4 regions of the Ruegeria sp. CDSC054 genome follow, and region 3 is predicted to be linked to each of the others. Evidence: riboswitches for the same ligand, from Rfam matches in the RefSeq annotation. Region 3 holds a riboswitch; each other region holds the start of a gene.
The links. A riboswitch is a leader RNA that binds a small molecule or an ion and turns the genes downstream of it on or off. The one in region 3 is predicted to bind cobalamin.
Positions count from the first base shown of each region.

Region 1: linked by a shared signal. The riboswitch ahead of AC2FGC_RS22445 (metal ABC transporter ATP-binding protein) and the one ahead of AC2FGC_RS15595 (hypothetical protein) in region 3 are both predicted to bind cobalamin.
Region 2: linked by a shared signal. The riboswitch ahead of AC2FGC_RS12715 (DUF1636 family protein) and the one ahead of AC2FGC_RS15595 (hypothetical protein) in region 3 are both predicted to bind cobalamin.
Region 4: linked by a shared signal. The riboswitch ahead of AC2FGC_RS09070 (DUF1636 family protein) and the one ahead of AC2FGC_RS15595 (hypothetical protein) in region 3 are both predicted to bind cobalamin.

Region 1 covers NZ_JBXWOA010000019.1:41,115-45,512, reverse strand. The annotation lists gene AC2FGC_RS22460 (hypothetical protein) at 1-190, shown strand, start outside; gene AC2FGC_RS22455 (metal ABC transporter solute-binding protein, Zn/Mn family) at 271-1,170, opposite strand; gene AC2FGC_RS22450 (metal ABC transporter permease) at 1,167-2,069, opposite strand; gene AC2FGC_RS22445 (metal ABC transporter ATP-binding protein) at 2,062-2,820, opposite strand; cobalamin riboswitch at 3,050-3,260, opposite strand; gene AC2FGC_RS22440 (acyltransferase family protein) at 3,569-4,398, shown strand, end outside.
Region 2 covers NZ_JBXWOA010000005.1:215,246-219,643, reverse strand. The annotation lists gene AC2FGC_RS12720 (hypothetical protein) at 1-704, shown strand, start outside; cobalamin riboswitch at 1,687-1,896, shown strand; gene AC2FGC_RS12715 (DUF1636 family protein) at 1,980-2,369, shown strand; gene cobW (cobalamin biosynthesis protein CobW) at 2,366-3,421, shown strand; gene cobN (cobaltochelatase subunit CobN) at 3,425-4,398, shown strand, end outside.
Region 3 covers NZ_JBXWOA010000008.1:51,890-56,287, forward strand. The annotation lists RNA gene ffs (signal recognition particle sRNA small type) at 9-107, shown strand; gene rsgA (ribosome small subunit-dependent GTPase A) at 266-1,294, shown strand; gene AC2FGC_RS15590 (alpha/beta hydrolase family protein) at 1,303-2,160, opposite strand; cobalamin riboswitch at 2,305-2,524, shown strand; gene AC2FGC_RS15595 (hypothetical protein) at 2,609-3,016, shown strand; gene AC2FGC_RS15600 (protein-tyrosine phosphatase family protein) at 3,024-3,521, opposite strand; gene AC2FGC_RS15605 (DNA polymerase III subunit gamma/tau) at 3,679-4,398, shown strand, end outside.
Region 4 covers NZ_JBXWOA010000003.1:270,530-274,927, reverse strand. The annotation lists gene AC2FGC_RS09085 (FecCD family ABC transporter permease) at 1-518, opposite strand, end outside; gene AC2FGC_RS09080 (ABC transporter substrate-binding protein) at 520-1,470, opposite strand; gene AC2FGC_RS09075 (ABC transporter ATP-binding protein) at 1,481-2,266, opposite strand; gene AC2FGC_RS09070 (DUF1636 family protein) at 2,263-2,619, opposite strand; cobalamin riboswitch at 2,721-2,928, opposite strand; gene AC2FGC_RS09065 (bifunctional enoyl-CoA hydratase/phosphate acetyltransferase) at 3,122-4,398, shown strand, end outside.

The DNA.
Region 1 (4,398 bases), on a different contig from region 3:
GACCTTGGACCCCACGCCTGCGGACCAGTTGGTCTATGACGCCTTTGCCTCGGGCGTTGTCGATCTTTTGCAGGTGTTGGATGACAACAAGACGATGATGTCACGGGACGTTTACGCAAGATTTTTCGCCTCGCTATTGGATCTTTCCCGTACTTTGGGAGAATACGAAGACGGCTGGAAGCCGGACTAAGCGACGTTTTCCCAAAACCCAGTGTTCCAAAGCACCGTATGAGGCGGCGGATCAAGCACCGCCTCGTGCCTGAAGACCAATTAGCTTGCGGTTGCGTTCCCAAGTGTATTCAGCAGAGTGTTCAGATTGTGCTGGAACATCGCAAGGTAGCTGGTGGCAGGGCTACCCCGTTCCGACAAGGCGTCCGAGAACAGCCGTCCACCAATCACGATTCCGGTTTCATCCGAGATCTGCTGAATCAAAGTGGGGCTTGTGATGTTTTCAACAAACAACGCGGCAGCACCATCCGCCTTCAGTTGGTCAATCAGAACAGCAAGATCCTTGGCTGATGGCTCTGCTTCGGTGTCGATGCCAACCGGCGCAAGGAAAGTCAGGCCGTAGGCGTCTGCCAAATATCCAAATGCGTCATGTGCGGTCACAACCGTGCGGCGATTGGCGGGCAGACCTGCCAGCTTTGCCTTGGTTTCTACATCCAGCGCCTCAAGCTGCGCGATATAGACCGCGGCATTGGCAGCGATTTCTTCGGCGTGCTCGGGCATCGCCTCTGTCATCACGTCGGCGACATTGGTCACGTAAATCATGCCATTCGACAGCGAATTCCAGGCGTGGGGGTCGATTTTGCCCTCGACTGTGACAGGCGTGATGCCGTCGGTGGCAACGTGCACGGTTGCGTCAGTGCCCGATTCAGCGATTAGGGTATCGGACCATGTCTCAAAGCCCAGACCGTTGACAAAGATGATATCCGCCCGGGCAACGGCCTTCGCATCTGCAACCGAAGGCTGATACACATGCGCATCCGCATCCGGGCCCACGATTGTCGTAACCGTGGCCAGATCGCCCACGACCTCTTCGACCATGTCGCCGAGGATCGAAAAGCTAGCGACGATCTTGACGTTGTCTTCTGCCGCAACGGCCGGCAATGCAGCCAAAGCAAACGACACAGAGGCAATGCCGGCGTAGAGTGACTTTACAAGAGTCATTGTGCTCTCTCTTCTTGTTGAATTTGGGCAATGGGGATGTCTTTGGAAACAGACGGTTTGCGCATCCGTCTGCCAAAACCAAGGGGACCGAAAATAGCCGAGAACAGAAAGAACCCACCGGCAACCAAAACGATCGCCGGGCCGGACGGCGTGTCCGGGAACAAGTAGGACAGGGTCAGGCCGATCCAGCAACTGGACAAGGCAAACACAAAGCCCAGGACCAGTTGCCCGGTGATCGTACTGGCCCAATAGCGCGCCGCAGTTGCGGGCAGGATCATCAAGCCAACGGCCATCAACGTTCCCAGTGTTTTGAACGCGGCCAGCAGGTTCAGAACCAACAGCAGCATAAAACCCTGATCTACCAACCACGGTCGGCGCGTCTGCGTTTCGAAGAAAACCGGATCACAGGTGCTGACAATCAGCGGACGAAGCAGAACGGCGAATGCCAACAATGTTACCGTCGCCACCCCTCCGACAAGGATCATCGACGCGTCGTCGATCCCAAGGATTGATCCGAACAGGAAGCTTTTTAATGGGACTGCGGACCCTGCTGCAGACAGAATAAAGATACCCACCGCCAGTGCGATCAGATACAGCGAGGCAAGGCTGGCATCGCTGCGCAGGATCGTCCGGCGTGCGAGAAAGGCGGTCAAAATGGCGACGCCAACACCCGCGATAAGCCCTCCGACCAGCAGTGACATGACTGACAAGCCCGCCGTGACAAAGCCGATGACGATGCCCGGGGTAATCGCGTGGGCCATGGCCTCACCAGCCAGCGATAGGCGACGCAGAACAAGAAATGCCCCCACCGGCGCGACCGAAGCCGACAAAACCGTGGTTGCCACAAAAGCGCGACGCATGAAGGCAAAGCTCCACATTTCGACGATCAGGTCATACATTGGCGTGCTCCGCTGTTGAATGGGTGCCACGGAACATCCAGGACGCCTGACTTTCCGAGAGGTATCCTTGTGCAACCAGCCGGTCTGGTGTCAGAACGTCATTCACCGGTCCATGGGTCGCCTCTTGCCCGCCCAAAAGCAGCGCGTGGCTGCAATAGTCCAGTACCGAGGAAAGATCGTGCACCACCAAAACCACCGCGCGCCCCTCATCGCGCCATCGGCGTATAATCGACAGCAGATGCGCCTCAGTACTTTGGTCGACGGCGGCAAACGGTTCATCCAGCAGGATCAGCGGCGCGTCCTGCATGATAACCCGTGCGAACAGCGCGCGCTGCAGTTGCCCGCCCGATAGCATATGCAGAGGCCGGTCAGCGATATCCAGTACCCCGGCCTCATCCAGCGCGGCGGCCATCCGGTCACGTGCCGCGGCGTCCAGCCCGGTACGATAACCAAACCCGCGCCAAGCACCCATCGCGGCAAGATCCCTCACACGGATGGGAAATCGGCGGTCGAACTCGGTCATCTGCGCCAGGTACCCGATGTCACCAGGACGGCCCTGCGGCCAAGTCAAACTGCCCGAAAGCGGATCCATCAAGCCCAGCAGCATCTTTACAAATGTGCTCTTGCCCGACCCGTTCGCACCAAGAACGGCCAGGGTTGTCCCGGACGCGATATCCATGGAGAGGCGGTGAAACAATGTCAGGTCGCGGTAGCCCAACGTCAGATCTCGGATTTGTAAAACGGCCGACATCAAATCACCGCGTAAATCGCGAGCCACAAGATCGCCGACAGCGCCAGAGCCCCCGTGACCAGCACCGGAACACTAAATTCCGTCAAGCACTTACCCCTTTGGGTGTCAGCTTTTTGCAATGACAACGGCAACGCCTCCTGTGTTCGGACAGGGGCAAAGCGAGCGCAAGTTCGTGCACGGTACGGACCGCTTGAAACATTGTCATCTCCCTCTGGGACACCCCGCCCAGGTTCATAAATTTCGGATGGCAGGTCTCCTGACTTGCGGGTCAAAGCTATCCCGATCCTTCCCAGGCTATTGCCCAGTGGACGATCTCGGGTCGCTCGCCGCCTACAGTTGCGGGGGCAGTCACGGAATTGGTCTTTTCACAGAACCGCACCGTATTCCCTTTTATCCCTGACCGCAGAATACAGTCGGGAACCATCACGTGGACCAAATACGAATTGATTTGATTCGACAAGAGCGCGAACCAATCGGTGATGGCAATTTGTACCAGGCTCCAATCAGCCAAAAAAATTCTACGATAAGGGTGCTAGCAATGGCAGTGACTTCGCGGGGCTCACTCAGAAGTTTTCAGCCTGGGTCTTGCAACGACCGGAACGCATAAACCTGCCAATACTTTGTTCGATTGGCTGCGGCGGCTCAAAGTTCCTCGACACACTCTTGACGACAGATGCGCTTCGAAAGCTCACAGGCCCGAGCACAAAATACAAGAGTGGGTTTTGATTAAATGCTGTAACGGAAAGAAATTGATGGCCTTCGCAGCATTGCAGTTTTACCAGTGGTTCTTTTTCATTCCGGCATAAGCCTGTTCAGTGGAGGTTTTTTAGGCGTAGACGTTTTCTTCGTTATCAGCGGATATCTAATAACCTCTATTATCCTTGATGATCTTGGAAAAAATAGCTTCTTTCTTTTGAAGTTCTACGAGCGTCGGGCCCGACGGATCTTGCCTGCCCTGAGTGTCGTCGTACTGGTGTGTATTCCTATCGCTTGGTTTACCATGCTGCCCGATCCACTGGAAAACTTCGGCCAGAGTGTCGTGGCCACGATGTTCTCTCTGAATAATGTTCTTCTCACGCTAACAAGTGGATACTGGGACCTCGCGTCCGAGTTCAAACCTCTGGTTCACGCATGGAGCCTGGCAGTTGAAGAACAGTTTTACATAGTTTTTCCGCTTTTGCTTATGGCCCTGTACCCGGTACTTAAACACAGAACGGATCTGCTGGTTTGGGCTATCATCGGGTCCAGTTTCCTGGCGAGCGTACTGTTGGTTCAAACCCACCCGGAGAGCACATTTTATCTTCTGCATACACGCGCCTGGGAACTCGGATTCGGTGCATTGGGGGCCTGTTGGGAAAATAGGCGCAAGGTTAGAGCGAGCAACAGTCTTTCGCTACTTGGCCTTATTGCGGTGATTGCATCTATGGTGATCTTTGACGGGACCATGCAACACCCGTCATACCTGACAGCCGTTCCGGTCGTCGGGTCTTTGCTCGTTCTCCTCTATGCAAAGGAAGGCACTTTTGTCGCCAAACTGCCGAGCATCAGAATTCTGGTTGGCATTGGCCTGATCAGCTA
Region 2 (4,398 bases), on a different contig from region 3:
TGCAAGAGGAATCGTGGAATTACGCATTGCGCTTTTCCCCTTACCATAAAGTTCATACCGCACTGGAGAACTTAGAAAGGGTGCATGCCGCAATGCTGGAAGCAAGCCTTGGTTTGAATGCGGCTACGGCAGGGATGGACACCGTTCTTGAGTTCAAGCGCTCAGATAACTCTGCGTATGCTCGAGAACAATCTAAGGCAACATCCAATCTTTTAACATTCTCTGCGCTTTATGCTTCATACGTAGATGTTTGCAGACGTATCCGAAAATACACCAAGCTGGAAAACAGTGAATCTTACACCCGGGGAATTGGAAGGGTAATCGGGAAGAACTCCGGCGCGCATAGTTTTGCCATGGGTCTAAGGAACTTTATTCTACATCATCATTTGGTGGAGCCTGGCATAACCATTTCGATGGGGGAAAGTCGCACGGTGCGACTGCTACTCGATTCAAACGCTTTGCTTTTCGCAGGTTTCAAGTGGAAAGCGGACGCTCGAGAATACATCCGTTCGGACAAAAAGCTGGATGCACTGAAAACGACCACCACTGTAGTCAAAGACGTTGCTAGACTTGTAAGGTTCCATCGGAAGATCGCAGAGAAACGACTACCGGAGGAAAAGTTCGCTCACGACACTTACCTTCACGAACGAACCAGGTTTAGACACCTCCAGAACGCGACGTTCGATCCGGGAGCAATTGTCTAACGGCGCTCAACTGTTTTAGCACGCGTTGTAAGCCCCAGCATTATGTCGGTGGCTCTAGACAGCTCCATTCCGGATGAAGAATTACGTATACAACTGACTACTCTGGCAAACCGGCATCAGAATCTTTCAAATGAAAAATGGCAATTGTTGCCGACGAAATCGTGCAGCTATTGAAGCAGCGTTTAAGGTATCCGAACACCGGCTCATATCTTGACGGGCGGAAGGTCGAGTGACGGCGCATTCAGGCTGCGACGCGCCTGAAAGCAATCAGCGTTGCTGTGATCATTGCACCAAAATCCACTTGAACCAAAAATCGAGCATCATCCTTGATGGCGTTAAGCCAATGAACAATTTCAACCAACAATCCCGCAACATTCGCAAGCCCACGTACCGATAAAATCTCACTAAACAATTGTTATTTATTAAGAAATTTAATTCCTTTACGCAAGTTCGAAATTGGTACTCGCCTCCACTTCTTTTCAAACACTTAGCTTTCTGCGCTGCTTTCGCAAATCCGGGCGTATACACTTGGGTATCATGTTCCTACTGGCTTCTGGAACAGCATAACCGTCGCCGTTGATGTCCGGGGTTAAATGTCGAAGCGGTTTGAAAGTAATGCCACACGTGCCAAATCTTTTCCCGCGAACAAACGGCGCGACGCACAATGCGACAGTGGTAGAGGGATGTGCTTTGTCTTTGTCGCGCCTTTGCCCGCTTCCTTAATATTGCCCAAAGGTTCGCACAGAACGCGATTGCCCAAGGCGCGCCTGTTGCGATTGCCGGTCCAGCGATTCCGTTTGCACAACCGCACTACCTGATTGCCAAGCCCGGAAGCGCTCAATCATCCGCGGCTGCGGGGCTGTTTTGCTCCTGGCTTCGTGATCGGATCGCATCGGATGCCGCTGACTGACTTCGGCTGGTCGCTTTTCTGACTTAACCGGTTTTCAATCCTCAGTCGTGCTTGACAAGCCCCCTGCCCGTGCCGCATGTCGCATGCGTTGGTGTCCATCCTCGGATGGATGAAAAGGGAATGTGCCAGCGATGTCATCGCCAAGCACAGCCGCCCCCGCGACCGTGACCGGAGAGGGTGCCCAAAGCCACTGGCCCAATAGGCCGGGAAGGCGGGACATCCGACAGGGCAAACGCTCTGACATCCGCAAGCCGGGAGACCTGCCAGCACCCGAAGTTGAAACCGGGCGGGGTGTTCCGGTGTCGGGTCCATGTCGCACACGTGGCCCGCATGAAACCCCGTCCCCCGTACAAAGGATTAGGGGGATGAGAGACGTGACCGAGACCGCACCAGTCGAATTGCTGGTCTGCACGACATGCCGCCGTGGGTTGCCCATCGAAGATGACGCTCAGCGACCCGGCACTTTGCTGCACACAGCGCTTGAACAGGCGGGCTTGCCTGACGGCGTGGACCTGAAGCCGGTGGAATGCCTGTCGAATTGTGATCAGGGATGTTCGATCGTTTTGCGTGGTGGCCCGTCCCGATGGACCTTCGTCTATGAAAACCTCGACGAGGCCGACCATGTCGAGACCATCGTCGAAGGCGTCACCAAATATCTGGCCGCTGAAGACGGTCTGGTGAAATGGCGTGAGCGCCCCGAACATTTCCGCAAAAACTGTGCGGCCCGCATTCCCCCGATTGGAGCCCTGAAATGAGCAATCTTGAAAAACTTCCCGTCACCGTGATCACCGGCTTTCTGGGCTCGGGCAAGACCACGCTGGTCAAGCACCTGATGCAGAACCCGCAGGGCAAGCGTCTGGCTGTGGTCGTCAATGAATTTGGCGATGTTGGCGTCGATGGCGATATCCTGAAATCCTGCGCCATTCCGGATTGCCCGGCGGAAAACATCATGGAACTGGCCAATGGCTGCATCTGCTGCACCGTAGCCGATGACTTCATTCCGACCATCGAGGCACTGATGGCGCTGGAGCCGCGCCCCGATCACATTCTGATTGAAACCTCTGGTCTGGCGCTGCCGAAGCCGCTGCTGAAGGCGTTCGACTGGCCGGATATCCGTTCTAAGATCACCGTTGACGGTGTGATCGCTCTGGCCGATGCCGAGGCCGTCGCCGCCGGGCGCTTCGCTCCGAATGTCGAAGCCGTGGACGCCCAGCGCCTGGCTGACGACTCGATCGACCACGAAACGCCCCTGTCAGAGGTGTTCGAGGATCAGATCTCGTGCGCCGACATCATCCTGCTGACAAAACCCGATCTGGCGGGCGCCGAAGGTGTGGCGAAAGCCAAAGAAGTCATCGCCGCCGAAGCTCCGCGTCCGCTGCCAGTGGTCGAAGTCGCCGAAGGTGCCGTAGACGTGCGCGTCGTGCTGGGGCTGGAAGCGGCCGCCGAGGATGACATGGATGCCCGTCCGTCGCATCACGATGGCCATCACGACCACGAACACGACGATTTCGAAAGCATCATCGTCGAGTTACCTGAACAGACCGACCCGGCCCAACTGGTCGCCAATATCGAACGTCTGGCCAATGAGCTGAACATCCTGCGCGTCAAAGGCTATGCCGCCGTTCAGGGCAAACCCATGCGTCTGCTGGTGCAGGCCGTTGGTGCCCGCGTACGTCACCAGTATGACCGCCCGTGGGAACCCGGTGAAGAGCGCCGTTCGCGTCTGGTGGTCATCGCCGAACACGACGACATCAAAGAGGCCGCGATCCGCGATATCCTCGTGGGCGTGACCGAGGCCGCCGAGTAAGCCATGCACGTCGTCTTCCGCGAAAGCCACGGGCTCGAGGAAACCGAGACCCCGACCGATCTGGGCCAAAGTCCGGCGGATCTGGTGGTGCTGTCCTTTTCGGACAGTGACCTTGGTGCTTTCGCGGCGGGCTGGCATCGCGGTGGCGGGGCCGAAGGGCGAATGCCGACAATGCGGCTGGCCAACCTGACAGCACTGAAACACCCGTTGTCCGTCGACACTTATGTCGAGCAAACGCTCGAGGGCGCCAAGGGCATTCTGATCCGTTTGATCGGCGGCGTGCCTTACTGGTCCTATGGCTTGCAGCAAGTTCTGGCGCTGGCGCAATCCAAGGGGATCGCACTGGCCGTCCTACCTGCCGATGGGCGTGAGGATACGCGGCTGGATGATTACTCCACCCTGCCCGTCTCAACCCTGCGGCGGCTTGCGCATCTGTGTGACACCGGCGGCGAAGTCGCGGCGCAAGCGGCCTTGGCACAAATGGCGCTGGCGGCTGGGCTTTATGCCGGGCCGGTGATGGGCGCAAAGACCTTGCCAAAGTGCGGTGCGTGGTGCCCGGATCGTGGCGTAATCCCGGTCGAAACAGCATTCTCGAGCGACGCGAGGCGTATCCTCGTGACCTTCTACCGGGCTTATCTGACATCTGCAGACACCGCCCCGGTCGCAGCCCTGATCCGCCGATTGCGGGAACGCGGGTTCGAAGCAGTAGGCATGTTCGCCCCCTCGCTAAAAGCACCTGCCGCCGCCGATTGGCTGCGCGGGAACATCGCCGCCATTAAACCGTCGGCCATTATCAACGCCACTTCCTTCTCGGGCAAAGGCGCATCGGGTACATCGCCGCTGGACGCTGCCGATGTTCCGGTGTTTCAGGTTGCTCTCGCAACGTCCCGCCGCAAAGCCTGGGCCGAGGCGGAACGCGGTCTTTCGCCCGCTGATTTGGCTATGCACGTTGTCCTGCCTGAAGTGGACGGGCGAAT
Region 3 (4,398 bases):
TCGATTTTCGAGAGGTTGGCGCGGGCGAGCGCCTCGCCAACCTGGTCAGGTCCGGAAGGAAGCAGCCACAACGAGCCCCGCTTGGGTCGATGTCCAACCTCTCACTTACTTGAACCGCTAGCCACAGGAGGGCTTTTATGATTGTAGCAAAAACCCTTTGGGCAGAGCGTTTCTGAGGCCGACCCTCACACCTGCCTGAACACATCACCGCTGATTGCGCGACCGCCATCCAGACGGCTTGCTGTACCTGAACACAGGCAGAACAATGTCCTTTACACTTTCGGACCTGGGATGGTCCTCACACTTTGCCGCCCAACATGCGGCCAATCCTTCGTGCGTTCCCTTTCGCATCACAGCCGTTCACCGTGATCGTCTGATCGGTGCAAACATCAACGGTGAAACACCTCTGCTCACCCTGGCCCAGCCGACGGGCGACTTCGCCGTCGGCGACTGGGTATTGGCGGATGATCATAACCGCGTTCAACAGCTGCTGGAACGCCGCAGCCTTTTGAAACGCCGCGCCGCCGGAACTGGGGCCGAGGCCCAGTTGATCGCCGCCAATGTGGATGTGCTGTTCATCGTCAGTTCCTGCAATGCCGACTTCAATCTGGCCCGGCTGGAACGGTATTTGGCTTTGGCACATCAGGCCGGGTGCTATCCGGTCGTCATACTAACCAAGGCCGATACCTGCACCGATCCTGATAAATACTCCAAAGCGGCCGTGTCGCTGTCTCCGTTTCTGACCGTGCTGGCAATCAATGCTTTGGATGCCATGGACGTTCAGCAAGTTCTGTCCTGGTGCCCCACCGGGCAGACCGCTGCACTGGTCGGCTCATCCGGTGTCGGCAAGACAACATTGGTCAACGCCATGACGGGCCTGGATGAGGCAACCTCCGGCATTCGCGAGGACGACGCGCGCGGGCGGCACACGACAACTGCCCGCGCGTTGCATCCGATGCAGAACGGAGGCTGGTTGATCGATACACCCGGCATGCGGGCTTTGCGGTTGCTGGATGCACAAGATGGCGTCGATGAGGTCTTTTCCGACATTCTTGAATTGGCTCAGACCTGCCGCTTTTCCGATTGTCAGCATCAGGCCGAGCCGAGCTGCGCCGTGCAGGATGCGATTTCCAACGGAACACTGGACGCTGAGCGGTTAGAGCGCTGGCGAAAGCTGCGGCGCGAGGATGAGAGGAACTCGGAAACCGTGGCGCAGTCTCGTGCGCGCGACAAGGCCTTTGGTAAGATGGTACGATCGGTGATGCAGGACAAGAAATCCCGAAAAAAGCTGTAAGTACCGGCTCAGGCGATTAACCGGGGCCATATGGCCGCATTTCGGCGCGCAAATGCGCCGATGTGACCGACCCCGGCCAATCCAAAGTCTTTCGGCGACAACTGATGCCGGCGGGCTTTGGGACCGTAAAGATCGGCCAGGCGCCAAACCGCGTTCGGGGGCACCACCTGATCATCGTCCATTGTGAACAGATCGACGGGTGTTTCCGACGCAGCCCAACGGGCGTCTGGAAGGCTTTTGCCGATATCCGGCACGTAGCTCAGCGCAGCGGTGCACCATTTGCGCCACTGCCAGTAGACACGTGCCGGAAGGTCCGAGCCGAACCCAAGTGCCTTGCCCGGCAGGTATCCCAATGCCTTAACCAGCAATGGCGGGTGGGCATACCAGAACATTGTCGCCAGTGCGCGATACGGCCAGGGGTGGTCGGATACCGTCACCAAACCTGAACAGACACAGATCATCCGGTCGATCTGCTCAATATCGGGCTGAATTGGCCCCAGCATTCCACCCACCGAATGGCCAATGCTCCACTGTTGCGCGACAGGAAACCTGCGCCGCATTTCAGTGCGGGCAGCGGGCATGTCGATCAACGCCCAATCGGCCATCGTGGCCTGCGAATCGCGCAGACGCCCCTTTAGAGAGTGGCCAAAATCGCGATAGTCATAGGTCAGACAGGCCATACCCTGTTCTTCCACCAGCCACCGCGCAAAATGCTGGTAATAGTCGCGCGGTACGCCTGTGGCTGCATGGACTACAACCGCCACATCAGGTGCCGAGGCAGGCATATACAGCCGTGCCGACAGTTCGGCCTCTCCGGCAGAAAACGTGAAATCTTCGGTCAAAACGACCGGAGTGTTGTCCAACATGGTGCCCTCGCAAGCATCTGAACTATTCGGTTCACATATGGCATATCGGCGCTTTTGCGCGACTAGAGTCAACAGATTTTCAAAGTGACCAAGCGTCCACTTGAACGATGGAAAACAGCCCGCTTGACTCAAGCCACCTACAACCGCTAGCGATGAGGTGATGGTTCTCGTCCTTATATTGGGGCGGGATGAAAAGGGAACTCGGTGCGGTCCAGCCCGGCAATGCCGGAACGGACCAAGGCCGCGACTGCCCCCGCAACTGTAAGCGGTAAGCAATGCCGAAAAACCACTGGCCGAAAGGCTGGGAAGGTCGGCAAAGCAATGACCCGCAAGTCAGGAGACCTGCCATCAAAGTAAAAACCGAAACTCGGGCGGGGTGTCCGGGCAGGTCTTCAGTTGACTGAAACACCTGTTCCACGTCCCCCGCTCACCGCGCGGAGGGCGCATTATGATCTGGAAGACAACGACCCACGAGTTCACCGCCACCCTGTGCCAGAAAACGGGGAAAACCTGCCCCGCATTGGCACAAATGGCTCGGGCCTTGGCCGAGGCGATGGCAACAGCACAACCAATGACGACCAGCGAATTTGAGGTGGACGGTTCCAGCGAACTGACCCATTGCGGCGAGGGCTGCACGGCTCGGTTTCGCGCTAGCCCGTCCCGGATCAGGGTCTATTGCGGCGCGAACGCAGACGACTCGGCAGATATGTTGGACGACTACGCCGATATGATGTTCAGCCCTGAATTCGCCACTCTGCCAACAGGTGTATTGACCGCCTTGCCTTGCGCAATGCTCGAGGCATCGGCACTTGCGCCGCGACCGTCACAGCACATCGTGCAGCAAGCAACAGCCTGATTTTGCTTCACCGATCGCTCTGGGTCGGCTTCATGGCCCAGGCCATCTGCTCATCCGTTTCCACCGCGCAGGGTCGAGCCAAGCGTAACCGGATTAGCGCGTGGTTTGGGTCTTCACCGCTTTCCACCATGAGCCTAAGCGCGACCATCCCCGACCGCCCACAACCGCCCCGGCAATGCACCAGCACGCGTCCACCCTCGGACAGCACCTGCCGGGCGGCTGCGCTGGCTTGAGGCCAAAGAGTTTCGATTGGCAGGGGCGGCGTGCCAAAATCCTCGATCGGAAGATGCACCCAGGTCGCGGGTCTGCTTTGAACGTCTCTACCAAAACTGCCTGCACCGACCTGCTGCATCTCGGCCTCAGTGGTCATTGAAATCACCAGATCAGGGTTCCAGTCCTGTATCACCCTCAGATCATCCACATACCCGCCGCCGCCGCCAGGCAAGGGGGACAACGCCAAAGTGCCTGAGCCAACAGGCAGTGCGTAGATTGCAAATTTTGCCAAAGCTTATGCTCCTACTGCCACCGGCTTACCAGGTTTTGACAGCCGGTTTATCCCGCTTACAGACGCAGTCCAAACCGAAATTCCACGAAGCCTGCTGTGGACGCGAGCGGCCCGGGTCTCTACGCTACATTTCTGACACGAATCTGACAGAGCAGACATGACCGAAACGCCCAGCCCCGCCTATCAGGTTCTTGCCCGCAAGTACCGCCCCGAAACCTTTGCAGATCTGGTTGGACAGGACGCAATGGTGCGCACGCTAAAAAATGCGTTCGAAGCGGATCGGATCGCGCAAGCCTTCATCATGACCGGCATTCGCGGTACAGGTAAAACCACCACTGCCCGGATTATCGCCAAAGGTATGAACTGCATCGGTCCCGATGGTGAAGGCAAACCAACGACCGAACCTTGTGGCCAGTGCGAGCATTGCATTGCCATCATGGAAGGACGCCATGTCGACGTGATGGAGATGGACGCCGCCAGCCGGACCGGTGTGAACGACATTCGCGAGATTATCGACAGTGTCCGATATCGTGCCGCCAGTGCGCGCTACAAGATCTATATCATCGACGAAGTTCACATGCTGTCGACCAGCGCCTTCAATGCCCTGCTCAAAACGCTTGAAGAACCGCCCGAGCACGTAAAATTCATCTTTGCGACGACCGAGATTCGCAAAGTTCCAGTGACAGTGCTGTCACGATGCCAGCGGTTTGACCTGCGCCGGATCGAACCCGAAGACATGATTGGCCTTCTCAACAAGATCGCAGCGGCTGAGAATGCGCAGATCGCAGAAGACGCGCTTGCTTTGATCACGCGCGCGGCCGAAGGGTCTGCCCGCGATGCAACATCGCTGTTGGATCAAGCGATTTCACATGGTGCC
Region 4 (4,398 bases), on a different contig from region 3:
GCGAAAATGAGATAATTGGTAATGGCTGAAAACAAAAACGAAACTGCAAGCCCTGCAAGGATCAGTTTTTCGGGCGCGCTTGTGCGCAGCCCATGAACTAAAGCCAGCACAATGCCTGATGCGACAAGCCCTCCGAAAAACGCGGCCAGTGGCAGGGTCCAAAAGCCCAGCACATCTCCGGTTACTGTAATGACAAAGACAGCTCCCGCCGCAGCGCCAGAGGACAGTCCGAACAGAAACGGGTCCGCCAGATCGTTGCGTGTGGTGGTTTGCAGGACAACGCCAACGACGCCCAATCCGGCACCGATCACCGCGGCAAACAGCGCGCGTGGTAAGCGCAGGTCAAACACGATGCGGTGGAGCGGAGACATCTCTCCGTCCATCAATCCTGTGCCCAACAAGACACCGGCTAGCGCGTCAGAGGCCGGAATGGATGTGGTTCCGTAGATAGTCGAGGTCAGCAAAAGGGCGGCCAATACAGCCGCCCCCAGCAAGAGTGTAAGGCCAAGACGGCCCATATCAGTTCAGGCCCGGGTGCATGGCTTTGGCCATTTTCGAAATTGCTTCGATATTTGCCGGTCCGGGTGTCAGTTCTTCGTAGCGCAGACCAATCCAGCGTTCGTTCCTGACCGCATCCGTCTGAGACATCACGGGATGGTCCTGCAGGAACTTGAAGGTATCTGCGGCGCCATTTCCAGTTTGATAATCAAGTAAAACCAGGAATTCCGGGTTCGAAGCGGCAACAGCCTCCCACGAGGAACGACCCCAGCTGGTGTCCATATCATGGGTGACGTTCTCGCCGCCAGCGGCAGCAATCATCGCGTCGGGAATGGCAAACTTACCAGCCGTAAACGGGGCATCGGCGGGGCCGTCCAGCAGGAAAACGCGGGGTTTCGGCAGGTCGGCTGTCTGTGTTTCAATTTCGGACAGTTCCTCTTTCCAGCCGGAAACAAGCTTTTCTGCCTTGTCCTCAACGCGCATGACTTTGCCCAAGCGAAGAACGTCGGTGAACAGCAGGTCCATGCTGGCTTCGGGGCGATCCTTATCCAGATGTACGCAGCTTTCGGTCAGGATCATCGTTTTGATGCCAAACGGCGCAAGAGTGTCGGGGGTCACGTCACCGCCCGGCTTCATGCCATAGTACCAGCCCGCAAAGAAAAGGTCGGGTTCGACAGCGACCAGATTTTCTACTGTTGGATACTTGGGCGCAAGTTCCGGGATGTCGCCGCGCAGGGTTTCAAACTCGGGGCTGGTTTTGTACCAGCCGGTGATGCCCGTCAGGCCCACGATCTTGTCCTGCAAACCCAGTGCAAAAGCCATGTCGGTCATGTTCATGTCGTGCACGACCAGCCGCTCGGGTTGAGTTTCAAACACCATCGGCTCGCCGCAATTGTCGACGGTGATCTCGCGCGCTGTTGCGGCACTTGCAATGCCGCTGATCAGTGCAGCGCACCAGAGAGTTTTGTTCATGTTACTTTCCCTAGTTTGAGGTAGTGGTTCTTCGGATATCCAGTGCCGGGATCATGCGGCCTTCATGCTGAAAGCTAAGAAAATCGACACCGAACGTTTCACGGACCCTTTCGGGTGTCAGCACTTCGTGCACTGGGCCGAAACCGGTCAGGCGTGTGGATTTCATCAACGCGACATGGGTCGCGAATTCCGGGATCATGACCAGATCATGGACGATCATGACCACCGTAATGCCCAGCTGAGCCACCAGCGACAGCATGCGTCCCTTGGCGTCCGGGTCCAGATGGTTCGTCGGCTCATCCAAAAACAGCAGCGACGGGTTCTGCGCTAACGCCCTTGCGATATGAGCGCGCTGGCGTTCCCCCCCGGATAATACGGCCATCCGCTTGTCAGCGAGGGCAACCAGTCCGGTAAGCTTCAGGATGCGGTCCAATTCCAAGGCGTGCTCAGCCGCAGATCGATCGGCGCGGATCGGGATTTGCCCAAGGGCCACGTAGTCGCGCAGAAACAAACGCCCGTCCGGCGATTCCTGTTGACTGACCACGGCGATCATTCGGGCGCGGTCCATCGCCGAAAGCTGCCGAAGGCTGCGCCCCTTTACCAAAACGTCCCCCAGCACAATCTCTTCACCGCCGCACAAAAGATTCAGCAGCGTTGTCTTACCCGCACCGTTTGGGCCGGCAATTGCCAGAGTGGCCCCTTCACTCAGTTCGAAATTGATGTTTTGCAGCAGTACGTCGCCGTTCAGGGCGTAATACTCCAGCCCGCGCGCCTCAAGGAAAGCTCCGCAGGTCATGCGCTTGTCTCCAGCTTCAGCCGGGGCAGGCGCGCCAGGGTCTTTTCAAGAAGGGCAGGCGGGCGCTGCGTTGCGTTGGTCCACCCATCCGCGCTGCGATGGTATTGATGTGCAAATTCGGCCAAAGCATCCACGTCCTCAGTCGATTGGATGTCACCGAAAAGGTACTGCGCTTTGTCGAATGCCTGAAACCCGACGGTTGTGGGATGACCGCAACCGGCCATGCAGGAAACGCTTTGGATGTCAAAACTGGATGGAAGCTTGCTTGCAAGCGCAGCGCGCAATGAATCCGCCCGGTCAGAACCCTCGCAGGTCTCGCAAATCAGAAGGAAATGATCAGGACTGATCGACATAGCCCACTCCGCCTGTTGCCAAGCGCGGGCAGAAGGTGCCAATCATGTCATCACGTCTTAGACGTGTCATAAAGCCTCCTTCCAGGACGCCCCGCCCCGGGTTGGTTGAACATCGGATGGTAGGTCTCCTGACTTGCGGGTCGTGGCTTGGCCATCCTTCCCGACCCATTTGGGGTCAGTGGGTACTTGGCGTCGCTCACCGCTTACAGTTGCGGGGGCAGTCACGGACTTGGCGCTTGTTGGCAACCTCACCGTATTCCCTTTTCATCCCTTGGCGAACCATAGGGAACCATCGTGGGTGATGCTTGCCCGAGTTCCGATTTTGGGTCAAGCGATAATACTCAGCGCCCCACGCACAGAGGTCATTTGTCATTTGCCAACGATCTGACTACGCTGCGTCGCAGAAATGTAGGGACAAAGGTGGATATGTTCTGGTTCCGGAAGGGCCGCACATCCAATGTTTAAAACGACGAACACGCATTCGTAAACAAAGCCGGTTGAGATGAAAATTCAAGAAAACAGAACCTATTCTCAACTGAAGGTAGGCGACAAGGCGCAGGTCACCCGATTGTGCACCGTGGACGACTTGTACGCGTTTGCCTCGGCTTCGGGTGACCACAACCCGCTGAATCTGGCGGCCTATGACGGAGATGGAGATGGACACCCCGAGGCTGTCGCGCCCGCCTTGTGGCCCGCGGGTCTGGTGGCTGCAGTCATTGGAAACATCTTACCGGGGGCCGGTACGCAAACACGTCGGGCGGACCTGAGTTTTCATGCTCCGGTTATGGCGGGCGAAGAACTGACCGCCTTTGTGGCTGTTACCGAAAAGCGTGAAGACGGCGACCTGACCTGTTCCGCCGAGGTGCGCCGGGTCGGGGATAACGCATTGATCCTGAGCGGTACCGTACAGGTCACACCACCGTCGCGGCATTTGACCTTCGACTCGGTTGAGATGCCGGGACTGATCGTTCAACGTCACCGGCACTTCGACGCTTTGTTGGAAAAGGCACGTCCTCTGGACCCGATGCCCACAGCGATCGTTGCGCCAGAGGAGCCAAATTCGCTGGGCGGGGCGTTGCTGGCGTTGGAAAACAGCATCATTACGCCGATTTTGGTGGGCGACCCGGACAAAATCACCGCCGCTGCCGCCCAGCTTGGAGCGGATTTGGCCGGAATTGAAATTATCCAAGCCAAAGGCCACGATGTGGCTGCTCGTCGCGCCGTCGATCTGGTCGTCGAAGGCAAGGCCCGGATGCTGATGAAAGGTCACTTGCACACAGATGTCCTTTTACGCGCCGTTCTTCGCCGCGAAAACGGCCTGAGGACCGGGCGACGCTTGTCGCATGTGTTCGTTATGGACGTGCCGGGCATGTCCCGGCCCATCATGGTTACCGATGCGGCGGTGAATATCGCACCGGATCTCGAAACCAAGGCCGATATCGTTCAAAACGCCATCCATCTTGCGCATTCTATTGGCATCGAGATGCCCAAGGTTGGCGTCTTGTCGGCGGTTGAGACCATCAACCCGCATTTACCGTCGTCTGTCGATGCGGCGCTGTTGTCGAAAATGGCCGAGCGTGGACAGATCACCGGCGGGCTGGTCGATGGCCCCTTGGCCATGGACAATGCGGTTGATCTGAACGCCGCGCGGACAAAAGGCATCACCTCACCGGTCGCGGGGGTCGCAGACATTCTGGTTGTTCCGAATATCGAAGCCGGCAACATGGTAGCCAAACAGCTGACATATATCTCGCATGCCGAGGCTGCCGGCGTCGTGAT